One region of the Pseudoalteromonas sp. SG44-17 genome, then DNA from elsewhere that is predicted to be linked to it. Evidence: predicted binding sites of a transcription regulator. Region 1 holds the regulator's gene; each other region holds the start of a gene.
The links. Region 1 encodes sigma-54, which starts transcription at its own class of promoters, with help from an activator protein. Its sites were predicted from a motif close to GTTGGCACGNNNNTNGNNT; they were not measured.

Region 1 (8,221 bases):
TGAGCAGGAAAATGAAACGGCACTGGGCCATCAGATAATCCTTTTAAGAACTGCTGAACTAGGGCCGATTCATGATTACGCATTTCATCCGGTGTACCGCTACCAATAACGCCTTGATCGGCAATAATGATAACGTGATCGGCAATACTCATTACTTCTGTTACATCGTGAGTTACGATTAATGATGATAACCCAAGCACTTGATTAAGCGACTTAATCAACTTAACCAACACACCCATGGAGATAGGGTCTTGGCCTGCAAATGGCTCATCATACATAATTAATTCAGGATCAAGCGCGATTGAACGCGCTAATGCAGCACGACGTGCCATACCACCTGACAGCTCAGAAGGCATTAGATCTTGTGCTCCACGCAAGCCAACAGCTTGTAATTTCATTAGCACCACAAGGCGAATTAAATCTTCACTTAGACGAGTGTGCTCACGCAGCGGAAAAGCGATATTGTCAAACACTGACATATCGGTAAATAATGCGCCGCTTTGAAACAACATACTCATTTTGGTTCGCGCCGCATAAAGCTCTTTGCGCGACATGGTAGGAATGTTATTGCCTTCGAATAAAATAGTGCCGCTATCTGGTTTTAATTGGCCACCAATTAAACGCAACATGGTGGTTTTACCAATTCCGCTTGGCCCCATAATTGCCGTAATTTTTCCTTTAGGGACACTAAAGCTCATATTTTTATATATACAGCGATTGCCCCTAGAAAAGCTTACATCCTTGATTTCTACTATTGGTTGCGACAAGTCGCTCTCCATTACTATTTTCACTAGTTCACCTATTTTAAGCGTTTTTACACCAAGATGGAAAAAACAAATCGTAAAATTTTGTAATATTCTATGTAATAGCGCTGCAAAGCTTACAGCAGTTGGCTTAACCGTCGCTTAAATAATTTTTCTCAGTCCAAATCAGTCCATAATCTAACAAGCTTCGCAGATTCTTTTATTTATACTTTCAGGTTGGCTTTTGTTACTATTTGCAGCCATCTCATTTTGAATAATTGGCGTAACGTAATGGTGACTTCTTTTGTCATTTTAATTCTCGGATTTGCAGCTCTCGTTTGGAGTGCAGATCGCTTTGTATATGGTGCTGCGGCACTGGCAAAAAATTTCGGTGTTCCTACTCTTATTGTTGGTTTAACAGTTGTTGCTATGGGCTCGTCAGCCCCTGAAATGATGGTCTCAGCATCAGCTGCGCTTGCAGGTAAAACTGACACTGCAGTGGGTAATGCCGTTGGCTCAAATATCACTAATATTTTACTTGTTTTAGGTATTACCGCGCTATTGCGCCCACTATCAGTATCATCAATGACATTAAAACGCGAAATGCCGCTTGTGCTGCTAGTGTCAATCGCCGCCTGGTATATATTTTCGGATAACTACTTTTCATTTGCTGAGGGCGTTGCATTAATCATAGGCTTTGTGGTCTTTATTGCGGGCTTAGTTATTATTTCTATTCGCGCTAAAAACCAAGCTGATGACCCATTTGTAAGTGAAGCCTGTGAAGACGTACCAGATAACGTGCCCACCAAATCGGCTTTATTTTGGTTAATTATTGGTATGATATTACTGCCTGTCAGCTCACATTTTTTAGTTGGCTCAGCAGTTGATATAGCCAAATACTTTGGCCTAAGTGATTTAGTAATAGGGTTAACCATTATTGCTATTGGCACCAGTCTGCCTGAGCTGGCAGCCTGTATTGCTGGGGTATTAAAAAACGAAGATGATTTAGCACTGGGTAATATTGTTGGCTCAAATATCTTTAACATTTTAGCTGTGTTGCCACTGGCTGGGATTATCAACCCTTCAATTATTGACCCTTCAGCTGCAAACCGTGATGCCTTAATTATGATTGGTGCCACCATAGCCCTTATAGCTATGTCCTTGAGCTTTAAAGGTACAAGACGCATTAATAGAGTTGAAGGTGGCCTGTTATTGGTCGCATTTTTAGCATATCAGAGTTATATTTTTAGCCAAGTTGCTTAATGCTACCCACAAAATGGATAACACAATGACGCAGTTAAATTTTATTGAACAAGGTAAGCGGGTGCTAGAAATAGAGCGCCAAGCACTGCTTGATATAACCCAATATCTAGACGAAAACTTTAATCAAGCTTGCCAATTGATGTATCAATGTCACGGAAGGATCATAGTAGTCGGTATGGGGAAATCTGGGCATATTGGTAATAAAATTGCTGCAACACTGGCAAGCACTGGCACGCCTGCGTTTTTTGTCCATCCGGGTGAAGCAAGTCATGGTGATTTAGGGATGATCACTCGTGATGACGTGGTTATGCTTATTTCTAACTCAGGCGAAACCAGCGAAGTACTGAATATTATTCCGGTTATTAAACGTATTGGCGCAAAAATGATCGCCATGACAGGTAACCCTGAATCATCAATGGCAAATTGGGCTGATGCTCATGTATGCATCAAAGTAAGTCAAGAGGCCTGCCCATTAGGACTCGCCCCGACTGCGAGCACGACTGCAACGCTTGCGATGGGTGATGCAATAGCCGTTGCTCTGTTAGAAACCCGAGGCTTTACTGCCGATGACTTTGCGCTATCGCATCCAGGGGGAAGCTTAGGCAAACGTTTACTATTGTGTTTAAAAGATATTATGCACAGTGGCCCAGCAACGCCTATGATCAATGACAAGCAATGTATCAAAGATGCATTAATCGAAATGTCGGCCAAGGGCTTAGGTATGACGGCCATTGTTGATGACACAGGGCAACTTGCAGGGCTTTTTACTGACGGTGATTTACGCCGAATTTTAGAGCAACGAATGGATATTCACAGTACTTTGATCAGCACTGTCATGACCCGCTCTTGCACTACAGCAACTGCAGATATGCTTGCCGCCGAGGCACTCAATATTATGGAGAATAAGCGTATCAATGGCTTAATTGTAGTTGATGATAAACACCACCCTATTGGTGCTCTTAATATGCAAGATTTGCTCAAAGCAGGAGTTTTATAATGCAGTTTGCTGACTTATATCAGCCACTTTCAGATGATGCGAGCGAGCGAGCACAAAAAATCAAACTCCTGATCTGTGATATCGACGGGGTGTTTTCAGATGGCCGCATTTATCTTGGCAATCAAGGTGAAGAACTCAAAGCGTTTAATACTAAAGATGGTTTTGGTATCAAAGCACTGATCAATAGCGGTTTTGAAGTTGCCGTGATCACCGGTCGTCATTCACAGATAGTTCAGCAACGGATGACTAGCCTGACAGTACCGCATATTTACCAAGGTCAAGAAAACAAGTTGCAAGCTTATCAACAGCTCAAAGATAAATTGCAGTTAAGCGATGAACAAATCGCTTACATAGGCGATGACGGGCCTGACTTGCCGGTAATGGAATTAGTTGGTTTTGCGGTGGCAGTAAATGATGCTCACCCCTTGATCAAGCGAGTTTCACATTATACAACCATGCTCCCTGGTGGTTTTGGAGCGGTGCGTGAACTCACTGATTTATTAATGCTCGAAAATGGTAAATCATTAACTAGCGAAGGCACAAGCTCATGAATAGTGCGCGTTTAATATTATGCGTATTATTTGTCGGCTGTATGGTATGGCTGTGGTATCCGTATTTTTATCAAAGCACTGCCATAAAACAAAACCAAGAAGATATAATAGCAAAACCTGATTATACTGCGGTGGCATTAAAACAAACCGCGTTTGATGAACAAGGTAAAATTAGCCACAAAGTAACAGCTGCAAAAATGGAACTTTACCAACAGTTAGGGTTTACTTACTTTGAACAACCTATTTTTACACTCTATAATCAACAGCAAACGTGGCAAATTAATGCCGATGAAGCCACCCTATATGAAAATCATCAATTAATTTTAGAAGGTAATGTGGTTGCTAAAAACCTGACCAATAATGCCATGATTGAACATATAAACGCAGATAATATTCAGGTTGATATTGAACTACAAACCATGAGTTCAGAACAACCAGTTGAATTAATCGGACCAAATTTAAAGATCACTGGGCGCGGCCTCCATGCCGACTTAAAAGCCGAAGTGGTAGAACTAATTAACCATACGCGAACCATATATTATGACCAATAAATTTGCTCACTTGCTTGTGATACCAAGCTTATTCATTGCCTTTGCAAGCTTTGCTGAAAATACGGCACCACCTGCGGATCAAGTCTCTATCAGTGCTGAAAAGCAGCTTGCCCAACTGAAAGATAATATCGGTATTTTTGAAAAAAATGTTGAAATCATTCATGGTAACCGCCGTATCAAAGCGGATCGACTTGAAGTCCATAAGCGCGAAGATTTAGGCAATAACAAACAATTGCTTGTTGCAACTGGTAACCCTGCTTACTTTGAAGAAAAACAAACTGATGGCACAATAATGAGCGCCAGTGCTGATGAAGTCCGTTACGATGTCGCCAAGCGCTATTTAACGTTAATTGGTAATGCACAAGTCACTCAAGCAGGTCAAAAAATTAATGCCAAAAGCATTACCTATGATATGGACCAACAGCTGATCAGTGCTGAAAAAGGCGCAAGCTCAAACGATCGCGTACACACTATTTTGGTACCTGTTGACAGTAAAAAAGACAAACCTAAAGGGCAGCCATGAGTATATTAAAAGCTGAATTTTTAGCAAAAAGCTATAAAGGTCGCCAAGTTGTAAAAAGCGTGGGTTTAGAAGTTAGCGCAGGCAGCATTGTTGGCTTACTGGGTCCTAATGGCGCAGGTAAAACCACCACTTTTTATATGATTGTGGGTTTAGTACCTAGCGACAAAGGTAAAATAAGTATTGATGATAATGACATCACTTTACTGCCAATGCACAGTCGCGCACGGTTAGGGATTGGCTACTTACCACAAGAATCATCCATCTTTCGTAAGTTAACTGTTTATCAAAACCTGATGGCTATTTTAGAAACTCGTAAAGAGCTGAATAAACAAGCCAGAGAAGAAGCACTAGACAGCTTACTTGATGAGTTTAGCATTCAACATATTCGCGACAGCCAAGGTATGGCATTATCTGGTGGTGAACGTCGTCGAGTTGAAATTGCACGCGCTTTAGCCGCAAATCCAAAATTTATCTTACTTGATGAGCCTTTTGCTGGCGTTGATCCTATTTCAGTGTTAGATATAAAGAAGATTATTGAACACCTTAAAAACCGTGGTATTGGCGTACTTATTACCGACCACAATGTACGAGAAACCCTTGATGTTTGTGAAAAAGCCTACATAGTTTCTCATGGGGAGTTAATTGCATCAGGTACCCCTGAGCATGTACTTGCCGACCAAACAGTCCGCGATGTTTACCTGGGCGAGCAATTTAGGCTATAAAGCCACGCTCGGCTAAGTATCTGCTAGACTTAACGATGATAACAATAAAAGGATTGTTAGAGATACATGAGGCAATCACTCCAGCTGCGCATGGGCCAGCAACTTACAATGACACCACAGCTGCAACAAGCAATTCGCTTATTGCAACTCAGTACATTGGATCTCCAGCAAGAAATTCAAGAAGCACTCGACAGCAATCCATTGTTAGAGCTAGAAGAGCATGAATATTCAGACGACACGGCTGGTAAAAACGAACAAAAACAAGACAACGATGACTTAACCGTTAGTGCATCAGCAGACGACAAGCCCAGCGAATATGAACAAGAAAGTAGCGAAGCATTAAGCAAAGAGACTTTAAGTGACGAAATGGCTATGGACGTCACCTGGGACGAATACATGAGTGCTGCGCCAAATACGTCATCCGGCCCAATGCCTGAAGATGAGTCAATTTATCAAGGTGCTTCAACTGAAACCCTGCACGAATATCTGATGTGGCAATTACAGCTCACACCTTTTAGTCCAACCGATGAAGCCATTGCCATTGCGATTGTTGAAGCTGTTGACGATTCAGGTATTTTAACCTTGAGCTGCGAAGACATCGCAGAGAGCTTAAATCAAGGTAATAACGAAGAAGAAATCGAACTCGACGAAGTGCAAGCAGTGTTAAAACGCATTCAGTTATTTGACCCTGTTGGTATTGCTGCGCGCAGCCTACAAGAATGTTTATGTATTCAATTAAATCAATTTGATCCTGCAACTCCTTGGATTAGCGAGACTAAAATGATTTTAACTGATCATATCGATTTATTAGCTAGTCGTGACTATCGCACTTTGATGAAAAAGACTAAGCTTAAAGAAGATGAGCTGAAAGAAGTAATGACACTGATCCACAGCCTTAACCCAAAGCCTGCGGATACTATAGTACGCGAAGAGTCAGAGTATGTTATACCTGATGTTTCGGTGAAAAAAATTAAAGGTCGCTGGGTGGTTGAACTTAATCCAGACAGCATGCCAAAAATTAGAGTGAACAGCCAATATGCGGCAATGTCACGCTCAGTAAAATCAAGCACTGACAGCCAATTTATACGCTCGCATTTGCAAGAAGCTAAATGGTTTATTAAAAGCCTAGAAAGTCGTAACGAGACGTTACTCAAAGTAACTAACTGCATTGTAAAACAACAGCAGGGATTCTTTGAGCATGGCCCTGAAGCAATGCGACCTATGGTACTAAACGACGTTGCTGAAATGGTTGAGATGCACGAATCAACAATCTCTCGCGTAACGACACAAAAGTACATGCATACCCCCCGTGGTATTTTTGAGTTAAAGTATTTTTTCTCAAGTCATGTAAGCACTGAGAACGGCGGCGAATGCTCTTCGACAGCTATTCGAGCATTGATCAGAAAATTGATCAGTGCAGAAAACTCAGCGAAACCATTGAGTGATAGTAAGATTGCAGATATATTGGCAGAGCAAGGTATCAAAGTAGCTAGACGGACTATTGCAAAATACCGCGAGTCGCTGGCTATTCCACCGTCAAATCAACGTAAAAGTTTGATTTAAGGCGTAAAATCACAAGAGGAAAATGCTTATGCAACTAAATTTAACTGGTCGTCACGTAGAAATTACTGATTCATTAAGAGACTATGTAAACAATAAGTTTGCCAAGCTTGAAAGGCATTTTGATCATATCAATAATGTCCATGTTATTCTTGATGTAGAAAAACTAAGCCAAAAAGCAGAGGCCACATTACATGTCAGTGGCGCTGAATTATTTGCCTCGACTGAGCACCAAGACATGTATGCAGCTATTGACGGACTAATCGATAAACTTGATCGTCAAGTAATTAAACACAAAGAGAAGCACGCTCGACACTAACACTATGAAATTAAGCTCACTTATTTGTCAGGACTGCAGTAAAGCTGCGGTCCTTTTTAATAGCAAAAAACGGATCATTGAATTTATAAGCCAATTGGCTCATGAACAACTCCCTCAGCTATCACAACAAGAAATCCTCAACGCACTACTATCGAGAGAAAAACTAGGTAGTACCGGTATTGGTCGTGGTATTGCTATCCCTCATGGCCGTATGAGTGGTGTTGAAAACCCGCTAGCAATAATTTTAGTGAGTGAATCACCGGTTGATTTTGATGCGATTGATAATCGCCCAGTTGATATATTTGTAGCCCTCATCGTACCAGATGGTGACAGCCAACTTCATTTGAAGACGTTAGCCACAATTGCTGATAAACTCAATAACAAAGATTTTTGTAAACAACTACGTAGCGCAAAAACAGACCAAGATTTGTATCATGTAATTGCAGCTCAATCGTAGTCATACCAATTGTATTGAATTAGAGAGTAATTATTGCAACAGGGAAATAGCTCTAGAACAAGGTGGAAATTATTTATATAGTTGTTCTATATAAATAATTTTAAACAAAGTTAGTGGGTTATTTAACAAGCAAGAATGAGCATGTTTTTAATAAAATTGGTATTAAATGAAGGAGAATTTACATGGAGTTAATCATCATCAGTGGGCGTTCTGGCTCAGGTAAATCTGTTGCTTTACGTGTAGTAGAAGATCTTGGCTATTATTGTGTAGATAATATTCCAGTTAACTTATTACCGTCATTAGTACGCAGTGTCTCTGATAATTACGACAAAATAGCCGTCAGTATCGATGTTCGTAATTTACCGAAGGAGCAGGAAGAATTTAACGACATTCTTGAATACTTGCCTGGCTTTGCAAATCCGACGCTATTTTATTTAGACAGTGATGATCAAACCTTGATCAAGCGATTTTCTGAAACCCGCCGCTTACACCCATTATCTTTGGACTCTTTGCCACTGGATTTAGCCATCAAGCA
Region 2 (8,221 bases), on a different contig from region 1:
ATGCTTTTCCACCAGTTAGCCTAGCAGCAAAATACGGCTTATCAAGTTGAGAAGCTCCGTCGGCTATTTGGTAGCAAGGTTTTACAATCGAAGTTTTGAAGTGATTAATGACTCTTTTAAGTAAAACAATATGGCTGACAAAATTGAAATTTTACCAAATTGCAAAAAAATCCCGTTGCTTACAATAAATGCCTTGTTTTAGTTATGGTTAAACGGTGCATGAATGTCATACAATGGGGTAAAAGTAGACCACATAAGAGAGATTAAAATGGCCGCATTCGGTACCGTATTTATGCCGCAGATGATTCAAGCACGTTTTACTGATAACGCTTGGAGCGAAAGCTCTGTTGTTCCGTCAGATAAAATTGAACTTCATGCTGGTGCACATGTTCTTCACTATTCAAGTACATGTTTTGAGGGGTTAAAAGCATTTCGCCATGAAGACGGCTCAGTTTATATTTTCCGTATGGACGCTAACATTGCCCGCATGAAACAAAGCTCGCATTTATTAAGTTTACCTGAAGTTGATGGAGCCATGCTTGAAAAAATGATCATTGATATTGTTCGCCAATATGCTGATGAAACGCCGTTACCACCGGGCTCTATGTATATTCGTCCAACTCATATCGGTACTGAAGCTGCAATTGGTAAAGCGGCTGTGCCGTCATTAAGTTCATTATTGTATGTGCTATTATCACCTGTTGGTGATTACTTTGCTGGTGGCGCGACTGCGCTGCGAGTATTGTTAGAAGAAGATGGTATGCGCTGTGCCCCACACATGGGTATGATCAAAAGCGGTGGTAACTACGCTAGCGCATTAGCACCCATTACGGCAGCACGCTTGCAACATCAAGCCGACCAAATTCTATTCTGTCCAGGCGGTGATGTACAAGAAACTGGTGCCGCAAACTTTATTTTAATTGATGGTAATGAAATTATTACTAAAGCGCTAGACAGCACCTTTTTACATGGCGTGACGCGCAGCAGTATTTTAACCATCGCTAAAGATTTAGGTATGACAGTATCCGAGCGCAATTTTACAGTCACTGAATTACTTGAGCGTGCTGCAAAACCGGGTACTGAAGCTGCTTTATCTGGCACTGCTGCGGTATTAACCCCAGTGGGTACTTTTATTCATAATGATAAAGAATACAAAGTGGGCAGTGGTGAAGCAGGGCCAACGACAATGCGTTTGCGCCAAGCCCTTAACGATATTCAATGGGGTAAAGCACCAGACACCCATGGCTGGTTAACCAAAATCGACGTGTAAAGTTAAACGATATGTTTTTATAAAAAGCCTAGGTTATTTATAACCTAGGCTTTTTTATGGTCTAAGTTATTTAATAATCTATACTTTCAACTGTGTAAGTTAGCTGCAAAGGTGTGTAAAAATAACGTATGTAAACACAGGAAGTATCACTAAACTAATCAGTTGATATCTTAATGCTATGAAATATATATGAATATTTATTTCTGTGAAATTTTATTAGTGGCGCATAGATTGCATTTCTATTTGGGTATAACTAACGACAAAAGGAGCGTTTATGTGGGCCGCAATAAGTTACTTATTATTGGCAATTGTATTTATCATTATGGGGTGGCAGGTTAGTCCTAGCTATTTTTCGCTGTTATTCTATTGGACGGCTTTATCTTTATTACTGGTAAGCGGTGCCTATTTTTTTAATATTGCAAAAATTTTTCGTAAACGAGAAAACGGTGTTATCCCGTTTTACATTCGTTGGGCTTTCATACCTTTTTTATTGGGGGCACAAGTTTATAACGCGTGGAGCCGAAAGCACGATAAAGTACCGCCATTACAACAAATTAACGAACACTTATTTTTAGCCTGTCGCTTATTCCCTTCAGATATAGATACTTTAAAAGATAACGGTATTACCGCGATTTTAGATGTAACCTGTGAATTTGATGGACTTGAATGGTCATCAACACAAGAAAACATAAACTATTTAAATATCCCTGTGCTTGATCATCGAGTCCCAACACGTTCGCAGCTTAATCAAGCGATTAACTGGATTGCCCATCATATTAAAGATAATCGTCGAGTGGTGGTGCATTGTGCGTTGGGTCGTGGTCGATCGGTGTTTGTGATGGCGGCTTATTTACTCAGTCAAAATAAGGAGGCTGATGTACATCAAGTGCTTGCGCAAATAAAAGAAACACGCGAAACCGCTAATTTAAATAAACACCAACTACGTCAACTAGTTAAACGCCATAGAAAGGGTGAGTTATTAATCAAAAATAAAGCGGTATTAATTGCTAATCCAGTTTCCGGCACTAAGTTATGGCAGCAAAAAGAGCATTTAATTGTTGCGCGTTTATCTGCTTATTATAACTTAAAAGTGATGATCACATCAGTTGAGAAAAATGGGATTGTGTTGGCCAAACAAGCGATAGCTGATAAGCCAGATATGATCATCGCCTGCGGAGGCGATGGCACAGTGGCAGAAGTGGCAAGTGTTTTGGTAAACACAGACTGTAAATTAGGTATTATCCCATTTGGCACGGCCAATGCTCTAGCACATGTTTTAATGGGAATTAAGTCAAAGTTGATCCCTGTGGAAGTAGCATGTGATTTGATTATTGAAGGGCAAACCAAGCAAATGGATACAGCATATTGCAATGGTGAGTTAATGCTGCTGTTAGCAGGGATTGGCTTTGAACAACACATGATTGAAAAAGCCGATCGGGATACTAAAAACGAGCTTGGTCAGTTCGCATATTTACAGGGCTTCTGGCAAGCTTTAGGCGAACAAAAAGCCCAAGATTTCACAGTACAGCTAGATGATAACGAGCCGCAGCAAATACATACCAATAGTTTAATTGTCGCTAATGCTGCACCTTTTACTACTTTACTAGCGCAAGGTGGGGGACAGCCTGATCACTATGATGGCTTGCTCGATGTTAATTGGCTCACTCCAAACCAAGACGCATCAGCCAATGTATTAAGTATTGCTGAGCTGGTATTTAGCAGTATTACCCAAGCACATTTTGCGATTAATTCACATCATACCAATGCGCGCCGCGTTGCAATATCGGCGACTCAGGAAATAAAATATGTACTTGATGGTGAAGTTAAAAGTGCTGATAAATTGATCATTGAAATTACTCCGCAATCACTGGCGGTGATCTGTGCAGAGCAGGTCGAGTAACTGAACTTGTTGCGCGTTATAAGCTATAACGCGCAATTGCTGTTACTTCTTTTTAATACTAGGCCACACAAAGCCACTGTTTTGCGGTTGTGCATCGACACAGTTATCGAGGTATAACTGCTCGACCTTGGTACGAGCCCAAGGTGTTTTACGTAAAAATTTTAGGCTCGATTTTACACTTGGGTCTGATTTAAAACAGCGAATATCAACATGCTCACCCATCGCTTTCCAGCCAAGTGTTTGCTCGAGTTTTACTACTATTTGTTCGAGTGTAATGCCATGTAACGGGTTGTTTGCTTGCTGATTCATAATTCACTATTGCTTGATAAAAGTCGCTGCTATTGTAACGTAACTGTGCGTTGATACCAATTCTATTAATTAACGCGAATTGTTTTAGGAGCGGTTGGGTAAATAATTTCATTTTGCTCGTTGAGCATTAACCAATTTAACGCGCTATTATTGTGATGAGGGTTTTTTGCTGCACAAATCACCCGCACATTAGCCATTATAATAATCGCACCTTCGCTGTAGCGTTGATCTTCAAACCAACAGAGTTGTTGCTCGCTAACTATATTTTTTGCGTCAAGAAACAAGGCTGGTTTTTGATTATTACTGAAACTATTAGCCGAGTAAATTACACTGATAAAACAGATGCCTATAATCGTTATAATTCGCATATTTAGCCTTTGCATTAAAAAATAACTACACTAAGCTTATACCTAAGTTATCCCAAAATACTAGTTTCAGTTGCAATTAAATGCGTTTAAACCAGCCCACTTAGGGTTTTAGGGTGACTTGGCCATAAAATGTGTTAGGGTAAAATCCACAAAAATAATTTTCTAAAGACAAGGTGAGCACATGCAATTTAAACAAACGATGATTGACGAATTTACACTGTTAGCAAAATTTCCATTAACCAGTAAAATGCAAGGTATTAAGTTACATAGCGATGCTGATGAAAGCTTATTAAGCGCAGCACAACGATTGTTTGATAAAGGTATTATAGATAGCCCAGATGGCGGTTACTTAACCGATCTGGGCTTAGATCTGATAGAGCACGTAACCGTGCTACACAGTGCGTTGGGTAATTAAAAAATATCAGGCTGCATCCGGTTGGTTTTGTGGTGCAGCATCAATAAATGCATCAAGCTTGTTACAACGTTCATAAATGGCTGCTATTTTCGGATACGCAGTCATATCAACGTTAAAACGATAAGCATTAAATACTTGCGGCACTAAACACACATCAGCAAGGCTAGGTTTATCACCCACACAATATTCATTTGTATGATCAAGTAGCTGTTCAATTTTTTCAAAACCAACCTCTACCCAATGACGATACCAGGTATTTTTGATTGCATCGTCAGCACCAAGTTCACCGCTTAAATATTTCAGTACCCGTAGGTTATCAATAGGATGAATATCGCAGGCAATGGCATAACATAAATTACGGATCTGGGCTTTTTGCCAGGCATCACCAAATAATAGTGGTGTGTCGGGGTGTGTTTCTTCAAGGTATTCTAAAATTGCCATCGATTGTGCGAGTACACCGTCATTGGTTTCCAGCGCAGGTAATAACCCTTGCGGGTTTTTATCTAGGTATTCAGGTGCTTGTTGCTCAGATTTTAGTAAGTTAACAGTTACTAACTCATGCTGAATATTTTTTAAATTAAGCGCAATACGCACGCGATATGCGGCAGATGAACGAAAATATGTATAAAGTTTCATGGTTCAATTATCCTTGTGGGCCACTGTAGTGTTTTTTAATAGTACGCCAGCAGTCAGTGTAGTTAGGTTGGCGCTCTTTGCCTTCTAATGCGTATTTTGTTGGTGAAATAACGTAACGTGATTCAAACATAAACGCGAGGGTATTTTCGTAGCGTTGCGGTTCAAGCTCTGCGTTAGAGGCCTTTTCAAATACATCAGCTTCTGGGCCATGCGGTGACATACAATTATGTAAACTCATGCCTCCTGGTACAAAACCGTGCTCTTTGGCGTCGTACACGCCTTCAATTAAGCCCATAAATTCACTCATAATATTGCGGTGATAATAGGGTGGGCGAAAAGTGTTTTCTGCCACCATCCAGCGTGGAGGAAAAATTGCAAAATCAATATTAGCAACGCCTTCTGTGCCTGATGGGGATGTCAGTACTGTGAAAATAGACGGATCCGGATGATCAAAGCTCACTGTATTCATTACATTAAAACGTGCTAAATCATATTTATAGGGTGCACTGTTGCCCGTCCAGGCTACAACATCTAAAGGGGAGTGGCCTATATCACAGCGGAACATATTACCGTTGAACTTAGCAACCAACTCAAACTCACCTTCTTTATCTTCAAAGGCAGCAACAGGGTATTGAAAATCACGGTCGTTAGCGTAGCCGTTGGCTCCCACTGGGCCGCGCTCAGCTAACACATAAGCATGACCATAATTTTCACAGATATAACCACGAGCAGTATCAGAGAGCAAAACGACTTGGAATTTAATGCCACGCGGGATCACTGCGATTTCACCCGCTTTAATCGTTAAATTACCACATTCTGTTTTCAGCAGTAACTGACCTTGCTGCGGCACAAATAACATTTCGCCGTCGGCATTATAAAAATAACGATCAGTCATTGATTTATTCGCTACATAAACATGGATGCCAATTCCTGTTTGGCCATTGGCGCTGCCGTTTGCAGCCATAGTGATCAAACCATCAATGAAATCGGTTGGTGTGGTTGGAATATCAATTGGATCCCAACGAAGCATAGTAGGTGGAGTTGGGACTTCGGTAATTGGGGCGGTGCGAATTAAACCGTTATCAATTGCGCTGTAATCACCTTGGACAACCGATGGGCGAATACGGTACATCCAAGTGCGGCGGTTATCAGCACGCGGCGCGGTAAATGCGGTGGTACTAAATTGTTCAGCGTATAAATCGTATTTTACTTTTTGCGGGCTAAACTGCCCAATAGGCAATGCGCCAGGCAGAGCTTCGGTTTCAAACTCATTGCCAAATCCTGTCATATATTTTAATTCGCTGGTCATCACTCGACTCCTTTATGTTTTACTGTAAGATACTCTCAAGTGAGACTAAATTCAAACATCGTGCTTTTTGTCACTGTACATATTTATGGACACTTAAACATGATTGTAAATTAAGAGGACATAGCCGTTATGGCTCTCGATTTAGAGACATTTTTACCTTATCGTCTGGCTAACTTAGCCAGTAAAATGAGTGAACAGTTTGCACCCGTGTATCAACAACAAAGTGATTTAAGCATTCCTCAGTGGCGTATTTTGTTTAATTTAGCCCAGTTTGGACAAAGCAACGCGAAAGCATTGTGCGAGCAAGCAGCAATGGATAAATCCACGGTATCGCGTGCTATTAAGGCATTGATAGATAAACACTATGTAGTGAGTTTAATCGATCCAGCAGATAAACGCGCCAGCTTGTTAGCGTTGAGTGAGCAAGGGTTGGGCTTGTATCAGCAATTAGCCCCAGCTGCTTTAGCGTGGGAGAAGAATCTGTTGGATGTTTTAACTCAAGCCGAGTATCAAACCTTGCTTAGTTGTTTAGATAAGTTAACTAGTAAATTAGATGAATAAAACAAAAAGCCCATCAAAAGATGGGCTTTAAAATTAATTTAATTTGTAAGTTACTTTAGCAAATTAGAATGTGTATTTAACACCTACACGCATTTCCCAAAGTGACGGCTTAGTTTCTACACTTGCACCTGCTGGATCATTAAAGCTGGTGTAAACGTATTGACCATTAACAATTTCAGTCGTTACAGCGTTTTGTAATGCGCTGCCGCTTTTCAGCACGCCCCAATCGTCATTTAGCATGTTACCGATGTTTTTGATAACAAAGTATGCTGAGCCTTTTTGATCATCAGTAAAGCCCATAAATTCTTGCTCAACTTTGAAATCGAACGTAACCCACCAATCACCATCAATGCTGTTACGGTTATTGATTTTACCGCGAGTTAGGCCTTCGCTTTCAACCCACTCATTAAAGGCTGCTTGATCAAAATCTGCACCATAAACAACTTGGCTGTCGTCAAGTGTTGGTACATACAATAATTGACGAGCAGCATCGTTGTATCCCATACCACCTGATCTTGAGTCAAATCCATATGAGTAAGGTGTTGTTTGTTGTGCTTGACCAAATAGGTTGAACTTAGTCTCGTAACCATCAAATAACTCATGGCTATACGCTAAACTCATCGTAAAGCGGTGCGGAATTTCATAGTTAGATGTTGCCACACCTGGGTTTTCAGAATCAGACACCGCAACGTAATGATAGTTAGAAAATGCTACAGAGCTAGTCATCGGGTTAACATCTTTAGACACTGTATATGCATAAGAAAGAGCAAAATCGATGCCATTATCAAATGACTTGTTCATTGCAAGAGACAGAATATGCGAGTAAGCATCATCGCCTTTAACATTGGTTAACAAGAAGTCTGAACCACCATTGTAAATTGGGCGACCATCTGGCGCTACACCAGTTTTTTCATATGCTAAGTTTTTAACAATGGCTGAATCTTGCTTATCGGTATAAAGGTAGTCAACATTAAACACATAATCGCTTTCAGTGATATAAGTACCACCTAGTGAGAATTTCCATTCTGATGGAATTTCAAAGTTAGGATCCGTCACATTTACATCAGCATCAGCACCACCTTGGCCTACTTTATCATATAAGCCTTGTGGAATATCGTAACCAGGTTGACCTGCGCCATTGAATGCTATTGCATCAGGACCAAGGATTTGGATATTTCTTTGATTAACTTGAACATTACGAACACCATCGTTTGAATAGCTGTTAGAAATCCATACGTTAGGGTTACCACCTGAATATAAGCCAATACCGCCGCGCAATTCTAACTGATCATTATATATCCAGTTAACACCTAAGCGTGGTTGAAGTAAGTCAACCCCATCAAGATTTTGGCTATTTGAATAGCCATAACGTTCTTCAAAGTTAGCATTATAAGTTGGTGTATCATCACTGGTATACCAGTCATAACGAAGACCTGCAGTAAATGTTACATCA
Region 3 (8,221 bases), on a different contig from region 1:
GGAAGTTTTTATTTTCAATCCTCGAATTATTGCGAAAATAGTGACATTATCCCCTTTGCAGACCATACAGATTTGATTTAAAGCAACAGGGTAACCACTGCGGATATTGCGTTTGCTGCGGCTACCAATCAACAGTTCTTCATCTTGTAAGTACTGTGCTCTTACGAAATGTTTTGGTTTCATAATCAAACGTAAATGATGGGGTTCGATAACTTCACCCCGACTTAAATTTTCAGTGGCTATAATCACAGGGGATAGTTCAATCATACGTACATGAACATATTGACTCCAACCATTTAGGTCATCACATTTTATTTGTACGGTTATTTGGCGATTAAATGGCGGCTCAGTAGGAATATTAAATGCAAGGTCGCTGTTGCAGCCACGATCTGGGATCCGGCTATCCAATGTTAAGGCGTTGAGTTCCTTATCATCGGCAGTATTAGGGTCTAGTTGATCATAGACATGAGATACAGCAAGTTCTTGCAATTGTTCTTTGCTATATGTTTGCGCATACAGTGGAGTTACTAGGCATAAGCTAGCAAGAAAATAAAAAACACTGTATCTTCGGCTTTTTTTTAACAAACTCATAATGTTTCGACTATGCTTATGGTTGAAAACAGGGTATAAATATTTAGCGTCAATAAACAGACGCTCCCGTGTAGTTATGTAGCTTTACAGAAAGAAAGCAATTATTGTTCCGTTCTTATTCGCTTTCTTCAGGAGATTGAAATGGCAGGCATTTTAGACTCAGTTAACCAACGCACTCAATTGGTTGGGCAAAACCGTCTTGAATTATTATTATTCAAGCTAAGAGGGCGGCAGCGCTTTGGCATCAATGTGTTTAAAGTGAGAGAAGTACTGCAATGCCCTCCTTTGACAAACATGCCAAAGTCAAATGCGTATATAAGAGGTGTCGCACATATACGCGGGCAAACTATTTCTGTTATCGATTTATCGATGGCCGTGGGTGGTCCTGCGATCGAAAATATTAAAGATAGTTTTATAATCATTGCTGAATATAACCGTTCCGTACAAGGGTTTTTGGTTGGTGGCGTTGAGCGAATTGTTAATATGAATTGGGAAAAAATAATGCCGCCACCGTCAGGGGCTGGCAGATATTCATATTTAACTGCAGTGACAGAAATTGAAAACGAGTTAGTCGAAATTCTTGATGTAGAAAAAATATTAAACGAAATTTGCCCGGTGAATACCGAAGTCAGTGCTGCAATAGCTAATGATGGTGAAATTCAAAAAGACTTAGGTGAGCGCATTGTGTTTATTGCCGATGACTCTGCCGTTGCTCGTAATCAAGTCAAACGTGCATTAGAGCCGTTAGGCGTGCAAACAGAGCTGGCTAAAAATGGTAAAGAAGCATTAATACGCCTTCGTGAGATTGCTGCACTTGATTGTAAGCATGATATTACCGAGCGAGTAGGATTGTTGATTTCTGATGTTGAAATGCCAGAAATGGATGGTTATACCCTAACCGCTGAAATAAAAGCAGATCCAAAGTTAGCCCCCTTACATGTTATTTTACATACATCGCTCAGTGGTGTATTCAATCAAGCGATGATTGAAAAAGTGGGTGCTGATGACTTTATAGCTAAGTTCAATCCGGATGAGTTAGCTACAGCAGTGAAAAAATGGGTTCATTGTGACTAATTTGAAAAGGCGGTGTTACTTTGGAAAATAAGCATTTACAGCAAAGCGAGTACGATCAGTTTCGCTCTTTTTTAGAGCAACAATGTGGCATTGTTCTGGGAGATAATAAGCTTTATTTAGTCAAAAGCAGGCTTGCTCCGCTAATGGTTCGTTTTAATGTTGAATCATTGTCACAATTGGTTAGTAAAACACTGAGTCCGCATGAGCGGCAGTTACGTGCCGCAGTCGTTGATGCTATGACGACCAATGAAACTTTATGGTTTCGGGATCAATACCCGTTTGAACTATTGCAAAGTAAGTTATTTCCGGAACATAAAGAGTTACGTCGTCCGTTGAAAATTTGGTCTGCGGCAAGTTCCTCTGGACAAGAGCCATATTCTATTGCTATGTCGGTTGCTGAGTTTCAAGCTAAACAGCCGGGTGTATTAAAAATGGGCGCGCAGATAATCGGCACTGATATTTCTAATACTATGTTAGATATGTGTAAGCATGCAGAATATGACTCCCTTGCTCTAGCTAGAGGGTTGTCGGTAGAGCGCAGGAAAAAGTTCTTTAAAGATAGTGGCAACGGCATGGCGCAAGTAAACGACTCAATAAAAAAATTAGTGAGTTTTAGACATCTTAACTTATTAGATTCATACGCGCTAATGGGCAAGTTTGATATTATTTTTTGCCGCAACGTGCTGATTTATTTCGCACCAGAGGTTAAAGCCAAAATTATTGCTCAGTTTGCTCAAGCACTAAATCCTAAAGGGTATTTATTTTTAGGCGCATCAGAGTCTATGTCAGGGTTAAGTGACGAATTTGACATGGTACGCTGTAATCCAGGTATTATTTATCAAAAGAAATAGCTTACCAGCGTATTTAACGCGCTAAAACACAAGTTACTCAAATCTCATCGGTGGTAAAACCGAATCTTGAATACTATAAAACGATGTGGCTCCACATCGTTTTTCTTTTTAAATCAAATGATTAAACGAACCATAAAACATCAACTTAATTGGCTCAACTTTTGCATTAATCATCTTAAGTCAATTTTTTGGAGATGGTTATGGCTATCAGTTTTGATAAAGCATTTGGGGTTCATCCTCATGCAATGTTGATCCGTTCGCAACGTGCTGAGTTATTAGCAACCAATATCGCTAATGCTGATACGCCGGGCTATAAAGCGAAAGACATCGACTTTGCCTCAGCATTGAAAGCGGCAAAAAGCCACCAACAATGCGGCAATAACATGGTAACAACTAACCCAAACCACATTGCCGGTGGCAGTCGTTATGTTGGTAATAGTGAAATGTTTCGCTCGCCAAATCAAGCAGATACAGGTGATGGCAACTCGGTTGATATACAAGTGGAACGAAACTTGTATACAAAGAACTCATTAGAGTATCAGGCAAGCCTGCAATTTATGAGTAGTAAAATTAAAGGCCTTAAAAAAGCCCTCGGTAGTCAAGGAGCCTAAGCATGAGTTTATATAACGTTTTTGATATTTCAGGTAGTGGTATGAGTGCGCAAAATGTGCGTTTGAACACAACCGCGAGTAATATTTCAAATGCTAATAGCATTAGCTCAAGCCAAGACAAAACTTACCGGGCGCGCCACCCTGTTTTTGCAGCTGAACTGATGAAAGCATCAGAATCAAGCGGTAATGTTCAGGGGTCGTCTGTTGGCGTTAAAGTGTTAGGTATTGTAGAGAGTAATAAACCATTACAAATTGAATATAACCCTAATCATCCTAGTGCGGATGAAAACGGTTATATCTACAAACCTAACGTTAATGTCGTTGAAGAAATGGCTAATATGATTTCTGCCTCACGCTCTTATCAAACCAATGTGCAAGTTGCTGATGCAGCGAAGCAAATGTTAAGTAAAACACTGTTGCTTGGGCAGCGGTAATTGAGGAAAGATTATGAGTAACGATATCAGCAGCACATCGTCAACTTATTTAGATTCGATTAAGTGGCAAGATAAACAGGTTAGCAGTGATAAGAAAAGTGATGCGTTAACCCAAGAAGATTTCTTCTCATTGTTAACACAGCAACTGTCGTTTCAAGATCCCAGCAAACCAGCTGACAATGATCAAATGATCGCGCAGATGACAAGTTTCACCATGGCTGAAGGTATCTCAAACCTTAATAGTAATTTTCAGTCATTAGCCGCATCGATGACATCTAACTCAGCACTACAAGCATCGACTTTAGTGGGTAAACAAGCATTACTAGAGTCTAATACATTAGACCTAAACGATGTTGGTAGCGCTAAAGGAACCGTGGTTGCAGAAGAGCCTGTAGAAAACTTATTTCTACGAATTGAAGATTCATCTGGTCAGTTGGTGCGTAGTATTGATTTAGGTGCGCAATCAGCGGGCGCTGTCCGTTTCGAGTGGGACGGCATGAATGATAATAAAGAACGTTTACCACCAGGTGAATATAAAATTAAAGCTGAAGGGCAGTTAAATGGTGAGTACACGGCTTTACCTATAGCTACTTTTAAGAATATCGAGAGTGTTAATATTAATGGTGCAAACGGCATTATTATAAACACTAAAGAAGGTGCGGTTAGGCTAGCTGACGTTGCAGAAATCGCGTAAAAATTTTAATTATTAGTTAGCCACAGGCTAAACATTGACAGATTAGAGGTGAATTATGAGCTTCAATATTGCATTAACTGGCATTGCTGCCGCACAAAAAGACTTAGATGTAACAGCAAATAATATTGCTAACGTAAATACGGTAGGCTTTAAAGAGTCACGTGCTGAATTTGCTGATGTATACGCATCTTCGGTATTTAGTTCAGGCAAGACAAAAAATGGTGATGGTGTACAGACAACTATGGTGGCACAACAGTTTCACCAAGGTTCACTAAAGTTCACTCAAAACTCATTAGATTTAGCTATCACAGGTGAAGGTTACTTTGCCATGAGCCAAGATTTAGGGGCACAAGATTTTACTTATTCGCGTGCAGGCGCATTTAAACTTAATAAAGATAACTTTATTGTTGATGCTAAAGGCAATTACTTGCAGGGTTTTCCTGTTGATGAAGCTACAGGTGATACAACATCGGTAAGTTTAAGCACGTCATCAGCGTTACAGATCCCTGATTCATCAGGATCACCGCGAGCTACGACGAATGTTTACTCGTCGTTTAACTTAGACTCGCGTGCAACCTCGCCGTCAATAACTACTTTTGATCCTACAACGAGCGCATCATATAATAGCTCAACATCAACAACAGTATACGACTCGTTAGGTGAGCCGCATGTTTTACAGTTTTTCTTTGTTAAAACAAATTCTACAGTAACGGGTAATGATAATGAGTGGCAAACTTATGCGACCTTAGATGAAAAGCCATTTAGCCCTGCAGGTGTTGAAGAGACTGCTCCTCCTTACACACCATTATCAACCTTTCAGTTTGATTCTAGTGGTAAGCCATTAAACACAGATGGTGTCGCGAATACAGATAACACATTCAATCCATTAGCAATTCCAAGCGGTGCTGGTGCGGCAGTAGGACTATCTGATTTATTAACAAATGGTGCCAGCTTCCCTGAAAATGTTACTGTTAATTGGCGCGATGAAGCGGCCACCGATAATAAAGTCCCGACTCAATATGCTAGTCGTTTTGAAGTTAAAGCACTTGAGCAAGATGGTGCTACTGTTGGACGTTTAGCCGGTATTGATATTGGTAGTGATGGTAAGATTGTCGCTTCATACAGTAATGGAGATACCTCATTCTTAGGGCAAGTAGCGATGGTGCGCTTTTCTAACTCACAAGGCTTACAACAAGCTGGTGATACAGGTTGGAAAAAAAGTTTGACGTCTGGTGAGCCAATCGCTGGCGAACCAGGTTCTGGTACTTTAGGTTCCATTAACTCTACAGCGCTTGAGCAATCAAACGTGAATTTAACGAATGAACTCGTAGATTTGATCAGTGCACAGCGTAACTTCCAAGCAAACTCACGTGCGCTTGAAGTGAATTCAACACTACAGCAAGCTATTTTGCAGATCCGCTAATCTCGTTCTAATATTTTTTATAATCCGACACCTAGGCTGCTATTTATTAGCAGCCTTTTTTATTTGCGATTGATTATTTTTTGTAACTTATCACGTCAGTTTATTGTGGCACTTATCTTGCATTTGTCATGTTATAGATTTTTAACGTGAGTCGATGTTATGGACAAGATGGTCTACATTGCAGCGTCTGGAGCTAAGCAAAGTTTGCGGGGCCTAGAGCTTAAAGCAAATAATTTAGCAAATGCCAATACCACAGGTTTTAAAGCTGACTTCGCACAAGCGCGTTCGATGCAAGCTTTTGGCGAAGGCCTGCCGACACGTGTATTTACCATGCAAGAGCGGCCTGGTTCCAATATGACTTCCGGCGGTATTGTTGAGACTGGACGTGATCTAGATATTGCTATGAGCGATAAAGGATGGCTTACGGTGCAAGATGCTTCAGGTAATGAGGCATATACAAAAGTCGGTACGTTGAATATCACTCCTGACGGCGCTTTGATCACCAGTCACGGGCGTCAAGTTATTGGCGAAGGTGGACCAATTATTTTGCCATTGCCAGTGGAGAAAATTGAATTTAGTGAAGATGGCTCTATCCAAGTTCGCCCGCAAGGAGCTCCAGCTAACTTTTTAGAAGTTGTTGATCGTTTGAAGGTGATCAAGGCAAATAATTCAGAGCTTGAAAAAGGTAATGATGGCTTATTTCGGCCAAAGCCTGAATTACTGGATAATGATATATGTGGATTTTGTGACATCTCTAATGATGTGAAAGTGATGAGTGGCACTTTGGAAATGTCAAATGTGAATCCGGTACACGAGATGGTAGATATGATAAACCATCAACGCCAATTTGAATTACAAGTTAAGTTAATGAAAACGGCTGAAGAAATTGACGAACGTCAAACTCAATTGCTGCGTATTGTTTAACTTTATTGAGAGGATATTAATATGAATCCTGCATTGTGGATAAGTAAAACGGGGCTTGATGCCCAACAAACTGACATTTCGGTTATCTCAAATAATTTAGCCAATGCCAGTACCGTTGGTTATAAGAAAAGCCGTGCTGTGTTTGAAGATTTACTTTATCAAAATATTAATCAGCCGGGTGGACGTTCATCACAAGATACTGAAATGCCCTCAGGTTTAATGCTTGGTGCTGGTACCAAAGTGGTTGCTAATCAGAAAAACTTTTCTCAAGGCAATATGCTAACCACAGAAAATTCATTGGATTGGATGATATCAGGGCCCGGTTTTTTTGAAGTTTTACAGCCTGATGGCAATATCGCTTACTCTCGAAATGGTCAATTTACCACGGATGAAGACGGCCGTATTGTTACTGCCGGCGCTGGTTTTCCCGTACAGCCAGAAATGAATGTACCTGATGACGCACAGTCCATTACTGTATCGCAAGATGGAGAGGTATCAGTACGTATCTCAGGGCAGCCAGAGAATGTGGTAATAGGTCAGTTAACGATCAGTGATTTTATCAATCCATCAGGTCTAGAGCCGGTAGGTCAAAACTTATATACCGAAACGGCAGTCAGTGGCGCACCTGTGCAAGGTAACCCTGGCCTAGAAGGATTAGGCACTGTTGTGCAAGGTGCACTTGAAACCTCTAACGTAAATGTAACTGAAGAATTAGTTAACCTGATTGAAACTCAACGGATCTATGAAATGAATTCAAAAGTGATTTCAGCGGTTGATGAAATGATGAGTTATATCAGTCAGCAACTTTAATTAATTCGGAGCAAAGTTATGCGTAATTTATCTATAGTCTTAACGGGTGCATTTATATTGAGTGGTTGTATGACAACTCAAAACCACAGCGTGGTTCAAGATGATCCATACTATGCTCCCATGTATCCAGAGCCTGCCGCAGAGCAAATCGTGCCGACAGGCTCATTGTTTGATAGTAATTTATCAAATGATTTATATTCAGATAAAAAAGCCTTACGTACTGGAGATATTATTACAGTTAAGCTGCAAGAATCGACGCAATCATCAAAAGCAGCTAAAACTGAAACGGATAAACAAAGTGACGCCAGCTTAGACCCTGTCATTGGGTTAGGCGGACTACCGGTTAATATTGGTGGTGATAGTATTCAGTTTGGTGTGGGCAGCGGTGCAAAATTCAAAGGTGATACTAAGTCAAACCAATCTAATAGTTTATTTGGTGATATTTCCGTGAATGTTATGCGTGTATTACCTAATGGTAATTTAGTGATCCGTGGTGAAAAATGGCTGACTTTAAACACCGGCGAAGAATTTATTCGTCTGGAAGGACTTGTGCGCCCACAAGATGTTACTGCAGATAATACTGTGACCTCTAATAGAATCGCGAATGCTCGGATTCAATATTCTGGTAAAGGGCAAATGCAAGAGACTCAAACGGCAGGGTGGTTAACTCGATTCTTCACCAGCTCTCTGTTCCCTTTTTAAAGGATGTTGATATGAATAGCTTGAAAGCGTTGCTGTGTATATGTTTATTAAGTTGGCACTTTAGTGCAAGCGCTGAACGTATTAAAGATGTCTCAATGGTTGAAGGC

Region 2: the regulator sigma-54 is predicted to act here: its motif matches at 1,489-1,507, upstream of H5182_RS02080 (diacylglycerol kinase family protein).
Region 3: the regulator sigma-54 is predicted to act here: its motif matches at 5,783-5,801, upstream of H5182_RS21145 (flagellar basal body rod protein FlgF).

The regions. Positions count from the first base shown of each region.
Region 1 covers NZ_JACJEV010000051.1:2,330-10,550, reverse strand. Annotated here, with positions in the region: gene mlaF (phospholipid ABC transporter ATP-binding protein MlaF) at 1-779, opposite strand, end outside; gene H5182_RS20865 (calcium/sodium antiporter) at 1,035-2,006, shown strand; gene H5182_RS20860 (KpsF/GutQ family sugar-phosphate isomerase) at 2,032-3,003, shown strand; gene kdsC (3-deoxy-manno-octulosonate-8-phosphatase KdsC) at 3,003-3,554, shown strand; gene lptC (LPS export ABC transporter periplasmic protein LptC) at 3,551-4,105, shown strand; gene lptA (lipopolysaccharide transport periplasmic protein LptA) at 4,095-4,628, shown strand; gene lptB (LPS export ABC transporter ATP-binding protein) at 4,625-5,350, shown strand; gene H5182_RS20835 (RNA polymerase factor sigma-54) at 5,417-6,913, shown strand; gene hpf (ribosome hibernation promoting factor) at 6,942-7,229, shown strand; gene ptsN (PTS IIA-like nitrogen regulatory protein PtsN) at 7,234-7,686, shown strand; gene rapZ (RNase adapter RapZ) at 7,869-8,221, shown strand, end outside.
Region 2 covers NZ_JACJEV010000002.1:134,001-142,221, forward strand. Annotated here, with positions in the region: gene H5182_RS02075 (branched-chain amino acid aminotransferase) at 269-1,270, shown strand; gene H5182_RS02080 (diacylglycerol kinase family protein) at 1,545-3,170, shown strand; gene H5182_RS02085 (VF530 family DNA-binding protein) at 3,213-3,479, opposite strand; gene H5182_RS02090 (DUF1496 domain-containing protein) at 3,545-3,847, opposite strand; gene H5182_RS02095 (TIGR02647 family protein) at 4,029-4,262, shown strand; gene maiA (maleylacetoacetate isomerase) at 4,269-4,898, opposite strand; gene hmgA (homogentisate 1,2-dioxygenase) at 4,906-6,207, opposite strand; gene H5182_RS02110 (MarR family winged helix-turn-helix transcriptional regulator) at 6,337-6,768, shown strand; gene H5182_RS02115 (carboxypeptidase regulatory-like domain-containing protein) at 6,832-8,221, opposite strand, start outside.
Region 3 covers NZ_JACJEV010000054.1:1,091-9,311, reverse strand. Annotated here, with positions in the region: gene flgA (flagellar basal body P-ring formation chaperone FlgA) at 1-591, opposite strand, end outside; gene H5182_RS21175 (chemotaxis protein) at 733-1,665, shown strand; gene H5182_RS21170 (protein-glutamate O-methyltransferase CheR) at 1,686-2,516, shown strand; gene flgB (flagellar basal body rod protein FlgB) at 2,717-3,127, shown strand; gene flgC (flagellar basal body rod protein FlgC) at 3,130-3,561, shown strand; gene H5182_RS21155 (flagellar hook assembly protein FlgD) at 3,575-4,255, shown strand; gene flgE (flagellar hook protein FlgE) at 4,311-5,678, shown strand; gene H5182_RS21145 (flagellar basal body rod protein FlgF) at 5,838-6,602, shown strand; gene flgG (flagellar basal-body rod protein FlgG) at 6,624-7,412, shown strand; gene flgH (flagellar basal body L-ring protein FlgH) at 7,431-8,114, shown strand; gene H5182_RS21130 (flagellar basal body P-ring protein FlgI) at 8,126-8,221, shown strand, end outside.